Regions from separate parts of the uncultured Pseudoramibacter sp. genome, predicted to be linked through region 2. Evidence: predicted binding sites of a transcription regulator. Region 2 holds the regulator's gene; the other holds the start of a gene.
The links. Region 2 encodes NrdR, which represses ribonucleotide reductase genes. Its sites were predicted from a motif close to CACNANATNTNGTG; they were not measured.

Region 1 (3,425 bases), on a different contig from region 2:
TTCAGCTCCGCGTACATGATGTGGTCGTAAATGTGGCGCATCACGGCCAGCACCGCCGGGATATTTTCCTGCATATTGGGCACCTCGACGTAGGAGATCGCGCCCCCCGGCGAAAGCTTCTGGAAGTCTGATTCAAAGCTCAGCTTCGTGAAGGCGTCGATGGGCTCGGTGACGTGGACGTGGTAGGAATTCGTGATGTAATTCTTGTCCGTCACGCCGGGGATGATCCCGAAGCGCTTCTGCAGGCATTTCGCGAATTTATAGGTCGTGGATTCCATCGGCGTCCCGTAGACCGAGTAGGCGATGTTTTCCGCCGCCCGCCATTCGGCACACTTGTCGTTGAGCCGCTGCATCACGGCCAGCGCGAAGGGCTCTGCTTCCGGATCGGTGTGGGATTTGCCCGTCATGTACTGGCACATTTCGTAAAGCCCCGCGTAACCGAGGGAGATGGTGCTGTAGCCGCCGAAGAGCAGCTTGTCGATGGTTTCGCCGGGCTTCAGTCTGGCCAGCGCCCCGTGCTGCCAGAGAATCGGCGCCACGTCCGAGGGCGTGCCGAGGAGGCGTTCGTGACGGCAGCGCAGCGCCCGGTGGCAGAGCTCGAGGCGTTCGTCGAGGATCTGCCAGAACTTGTCTTCGTCCCCGCCGGAGGAGCAGGCCACGTCGACGAGGTTGATCGTCACGACGCCCTGGTTGAACCGGCCGTAGAACTTGTGGCTGCCGTCGGGATTGGTGATCGTCGGTTCGTCGGTCAAGAAGGAGCGGCACCCCATGCAGGTGTAGACGTTGCCGTTTTTAAGCTGTTTCATCACCTTGGCCGAGATGTAGTCCGGCACCATGCGCTTCGCGGTGCACCGCGCCGACAGATCGGTCAAATAGTAGTAGGGCGTGCCCGGTTCGATGTTGTCTTCGTCGAGGACGTAGATCAGCTTCGGGAAGGTGGTGGTCACCCAGACGCCCTGGGCGTTCTTCGTGCCCTGGATGCGCTGGTTGAGCACCTCTTCGATGCACAGCGCCAAGTCGTCCCGGGGCTGGCCTTCCGGCGCTTCGTCCAAATACATGAACATCGTCACAAAAGGCGCCTGACCGTTGCAGGTCATCAGCGTGATCAGCTGGTACTGAATCGTCTGGATCCCGCTTTTGATTTCCTTCTTGAGGCGGCGTTCCGCAATCTGGTTGACCTGCTCGTCGCTGGCGGCGATGCCCGCCGATTCGAGGTCGGCCCGGGTGCGGGCTCTCAGGCTCTGGCGGCTGACGTCGACGAATTTCGACACGTGATAGAGCGAAAAGCTCTGGCCGCCGTACTGATTCGAGGCGACCTGGGCGACGATCTGGGTCGTGATGTTGCAGGCCGTGTAAAAGCTGTGGGGCTTGTCGATCTTCGTGCCGGAAATGACGGTCCCGTTCTGGAGCATGTCGTCCAGGTTGATCAAATCGCAGTTGTGCTCGCGCATCGCGAAATAATCGGCGTCGTGGAAGTGGATGATCCCTTCCTCGTGGGCCTTCACGATGTCCTCCGGCAAAAAGAGGCGGCGCGTCAGGTCGCGGCTGACTTCCCCGGCGATGTAGTCCCGCTGGGTCGAGTTAATCGTCGGGTTCTTGTTGGCGTTTTCCTGCTTGACCAGCTCGTTGTTCCGGTTGATCAGCGAGAGGATTTTGCGGTCCGTCGTGTTGGAGCGGCGCAGAGCCGTGCGCTTGTCGCGGTAGTGCATGTAGGCCTGGGCCACCTCGTAGCCGCGCATTTCCATGATGCCGGTTTCGACGAGGTCCTGAATGTCCTCAACGTTGGCGGCGTGGGTGTACTGACGCAGCTGCTTTTCCACGTTGTCGGCCACCGCCTCGATCTGGCTCGGGTTGAGCCGGCGGATCGGGTCCACCTCGACGTTCGCCTTGGACACGGCGTTCACGATTTTGCTCCTGTCGTAGCGCACCTCTTCGCCGCTGCGCTTGATGATGTTCATCACCTGCATCTCTTCACCCATATTGCCCTCCTTATGTGATCTCTCATGCTTGTGTAATCATTTATTTTTAAATTAGTATTCAGGGTTCAAAAACTCCAGAGCTATTATAATGCGGCCGGCCTTCAAAATCAAGTTATTGTTGTGTGCAAATTTAAATACCACAATATCTGGTTGTATTGTAAACGAGTAACGGCGCGCCATCGCACAGATTCAGCCGTATTTTTTTTAATTTTTTTAACAAGCAAGTAAGATTTTGCCAAAAAATGTCTAAAAATTATCCCATTTGGCCGAACTATGTTATAATGAGAGTGTGACATCATTGATAACGCATACACAAATAGACTAAACAAAAAACACACACAAATACACACATCAATTTGAGGATAGTAGCCATGCTGAAATCATTGAATTTGAAGCCGGACATGCCGGACAACACAGACGATACAATAGAAGACGACCAGCCGCTGAAACGGCTGAAAACTTTGACAAGCGACGAGGCGGATGCCGCGCCCCTCGAGATTCAGGACGTCTTCGATATGGAGCTGCTCCAGCGCATTCAGGACGCCTTTTCAGAAGCGACCGGCGTCGCGGCGATCTTCGTCGACCGCAACGGCGACCCGGTACTGAAATACAGCAACTTCACGCCCTTCTGCACCGCGATCCGCACGATCCCGGAATTTTACAAGCACTGCACCAATTCCGACGACATGGGCGGCCGCAACGCCAACCGCGTCCAGCGGCCGAAAATCTACACCTGTCACGGCGGCCTCGTCGATATGGCCGTGCCGATTCAGGTGCGCGGCGAATACCTCGGTGCGATTCTCGCCGGCCAGGTCCGCATTCCCCCAGAAGAAGCGGCGCAGCTGCCGATGGGCGTGCCGGGCTGTCTGACGGATTTCTCCGACTACCCGGAATTTCTCGAGCTTCGCAAACACGTGCCCCACTCGACCCTGGGGCGGGTCAAGGCCGCCGCTGAGTTGATGTACACCATCGCCAATTACCTCGCGGAGCTGTCCGCTTCCCGAATGACCCAGGAAAAGCTCAGAAAAGCCAACGAACAGCTGATGATGGAAATCCACCGAAGAAGTGAGGCGGAATCGGCTCTCAGAGACGCCGACCTGCGCGCCTTGAAGGCCCAGATCAACCCGCACTTCTTTTTCAACGTGCTCAACACCATCGGCCGCCTGGCCATGATCGAGGGCGCGACCCAGACTCAGGAAATGGTCTACCATTTCTCCGACCTGCTGCGCTACACGCTGCAGACCGGCGAGAACGACTTCGTCCGCCTCGAGGACGAGCTGAACAACGCGCGCAACTTCCTGCACATCCAGAAGGTGCGCCAGGGCGACCACCTGAACTACGTGTTCGACTGTGACGAATCGCTCAACGAAGCCTTCTGCCCGTTCATGGTCGTCCAGCCCTTCATCGAAAACAGCATCAAATACGTCGTCGAGGCGCGCAAGGTGC
Region 2 (3,425 bases):
AGCTTTCCCGTTCGACCATGATCGCTGAGCGGTCTCCCGACAGCAGCACAACTGCCGGAATCGGATAACGGTTGTAGCGGCTGGCCATTGAATAATTGTAGGCACCTGTATTCTTCACCATCAGAATATCGCCAACCTGAGGCTGATTGAGCATCGCTGAATCGATTAACGTATCGGTTTCGCAGGCACGGCCGCTGACGCGGTAGGGTTCCAGTTTTTCGGAGTCCTTGCCGTTGCAAACGACCGCTTCGTATTCCGCGCCGTACAGCGCCGGGCGCGGATTGTCGTTCATGCCGCCGTCCACGCTGATGTATTTGCGCACGCCAGGAATTTCCTTGACAGTGCCGATGGTGTACAGCGTCGCACCTGCTTCACAGACCAAGAAGCGTCCCGGTTCGACGATAAGCTTTGGCATCGGTACATCGCGGTCCGCGCAGATTTTGCGGACGTGATCGACCAACTTCGGAATGTATTTTAAGGTTTCGAAGTATTCATCCCCTTCAAGGTACGGGATGCCGAAGCCGCCGCCTAAATTAATAGCGCGCAGATCGACGCCTTCATTTCGAATATCCTGATACAGCGCGATCATCTTGTCAGCTGCTGCGATAAACGGCACTTCGTCGACAATCTGAGAACCGATATGGCAGTGAATGCCGACAACTGTAATGTGTGGCTGGGCATTGGCGTTTACAATAATATCCTTAGCCAGACTGTAGGGCAGGCCGAATTTCGTGTCCTGGGTGCCGGTTTGAATCAGCTCATGCGTGTGGGCTTCGACGCCCGGCGAAACGCGGAACATGATATTGACGTCCTGATCCAGTTCGTCGGTCACTTGAATCAGTTTTTTCAATTCGTCTTCGCTGTCGACGACGATGAGGCCGACGCCGTTTTCCAGCGCGTATTTCAGTTCGCTGACTTTTTTGTTATTGCCGTGGTAGCAGATACGGTCCATTGGAAAATCAGCTGCCTGAGCAGTCATGATTTCCCCTTTTGAAACCGCGTCCAGCGCGATTCCTTCTGAGGCAACGATTTTGCACATCGCCACATTGGTAAATGCCTTTCCTGCGAAATTGACTTCGTAATCCGCGCCTGCTTCTTCAAAAGCTTTTTTAACGGACTCGATACGGTCACGAATGATGTCTTCACTCATGACGTACAGCGGTGTGCCGTACTGTTCTGCCAATGCGACTGTGTCGTGTCCTGAAAATTGAATATTTTCCATTTTGATTTTCCTGTTAATCCTTCCTAAACTTGTTGTAATGGTTTAAAAATACAAAAGAGTGATTCCCTGCAAAGCCTGCAAAAAATCACCCTTGACTTTATTCGTTTGTATGCTGATGTGAGAAATAATAGCCCAATGCGCTGACCGTCTTGGCGTCGATAAACTCGTGATGATCGTACATTTTTCTAACGGTCTCGATCGGAAGTCTGACCACATGAATAAACTCATCGTCATCCGCCTCGAGGCGGTGGGCTTCAAATTGATTGGCGATAAAAAGATACGTTCTTTCATCGCAGCAGCCAGGTGTCGGATAAACGAATCCACAGGGCGTTAAATTCAGCGGCTTGAGACCGATTTCCTCCTGCAGTTCACGGGATGCGGTCGCCTTCGGGTCCTCGCCCGCTTCGACAAGACCTGCCGGAATTTCTAGCAAATCTGACCCTACCGCGTCACGGTACTGCTGCACGAAAATCATCATCGCGTGGTCGACCGGCAGAATGCCGACGCCGTTTTTGTGCTCGACGATTTCACGCTTGGTGTGCCCGCCGTCGGGAAGTTCAACCGAATCAACCCGCAAATTTAAAATTTTACCCTCGTAAATGCGATTCGAATCTAGAACCTTATTGGCCAATCCTTACTCCTTAATCAATTTGTTTCCTTACTCCTTAATCAATTTGTTGAGTTCTTCAATAAACGCGCCTGCATCTTTAAAACGTCGGTAGACAGACGCAAAGCGCACGTAGGCCACCTCATCGACCGGCTTCAGGGCTTCCATAACCCTTTCGCCGATATATACAGAAGAAATTTCTTTATACTCGAGCTGATAAAGCTGTTTCTCGATTTGATCGACCATGGCCTCAATCTGCTCGACTGAAATCGGCCGCTTTTCACAAGCCTTTAAGATGCCGCTGTAAATTTTATTTCGGTCGTAGGATTCCCGCTGGCCGTTTCGTTTGACCACCATCAGTGGAATCTTTTCAATTCGTTCGTAGGTCGTGAAGCGTTTTTTACACTTTTCGCATTCGCGGCGTCTGCGGATCATGGTCTGATCGTTAACCGGTCTGGAATCAACTACCTTGCTGCCATTATGATTACAAAACGGACATTTCATCGCAGAATTAATCTTCTTTGTTTAAAAATGTCGGAATGGTAAACAAATCGTTTGAATCTGTTTTTGGCTTAGCTGCGCTTGCGGACTGAGCTGGTGCGTCCTTTGGCGCTCTGCTTCTCGCTGGACGCGCGGACATCTTTTCTTTCATATCTCTGACGTCTTCGCTTTCTTCAGCGGGAAGGAACCCCGTCGCGATAACCGTGATTTGGATTTCATCGCCCATGTTTTCATCGATGGTCGCCCCAAAGATGACGTTGGCGTCTTCGTCGCAGGCTTCACGTGCAATCGTCGCCGCCTTGTCAACTTCAAACAGTGACAAATCGTCACCAGCTGTGATGTTCAGCAGAACACCCGTTGCGCCGGTAATTTCCGTTTCAAGCAGCGGGCTCAGGATGGCTTCCTTCGCCGCTTCTTCTGCACGGTTTTCCCCGGTTGCACGGCCAACACCCATGTGTGCTAGGCCCGCATCCTGCATGATCGTCTTGACATCGGCAAAGTCCAAGCTGACCAGACCAGGCATAGAAATCAAGTCGGAAATACTCTTGACCCCTTGAAGCAGGACGTCATCAGCAAGTTTGAAAGCTTCCCGCAGCGACGTGGATTTGTCGGCCATGCGGAGCAGACGGTCGTTTGGAATCGTCACCAAAGCGTCGACATTTTCCTGGAGGAAATCGCAGGCGATCTGCGCATTGCGCATACGAACGCGTCCTTCAAAAGAGAACGGCTTCGTGACGACACCAATGGTCAGAATGCCCATTTCCTGCGCGATTTTTGCGATAATCGGCGCTGCACCAGACCCTGTTCCGCCGCCCATGCCGGCCGTCACAAACAAGAGGTCCGTGCCCTGAATCACTTCAGAAATCGCATCGCGGCTTTCTTCAGCGGAACGCTGACCCATTTCCGGGTTACCGCCTGCGCCGAGACCACCGGTCGTCTTTTCGCCGATCTGCAGTCTTTTTTCTGCTAAAGTCAGGGCCAGAGCCTGATTATCTGTATTAATCGAGACAAAATCGACACCCTTCAGGCCCGATTCAATCATTCTGTTAACAGCGTTGTTGCCACCGCCACCGACACCGACTACACGAATCTGCG

Region 1: nrdD (anaerobic ribonucleoside-triphosphate reductase) is a predicted target of NrdR. The motif match lies at 2,118-2,131, and genes of this name have one in related genera.

What each region holds. Positions count from the first base shown of each region.
Region 1 is NZ_CAIFFF010000001.1:70,035-73,459, reverse strand. It holds gene nrdD (anaerobic ribonucleoside-triphosphate reductase) at 1-1,958, opposite strand, end outside; gene QZX60_RS00310 (PocR ligand-binding domain-containing protein) at 2,351-3,425, shown strand, end outside.
Region 2 is NZ_CAIFFF010000007.1:32,943-36,367, reverse strand. It holds gene lysA (diaminopimelate decarboxylase) at 1-1,222, opposite strand, end outside; gene QZX60_RS05495 (NUDIX hydrolase) at 1,320-1,853, opposite strand; gene nrdR (transcriptional regulator NrdR) at 1,881-2,333, opposite strand; gene ftsZ (cell division protein FtsZ) at 2,341-3,425, opposite strand, start outside.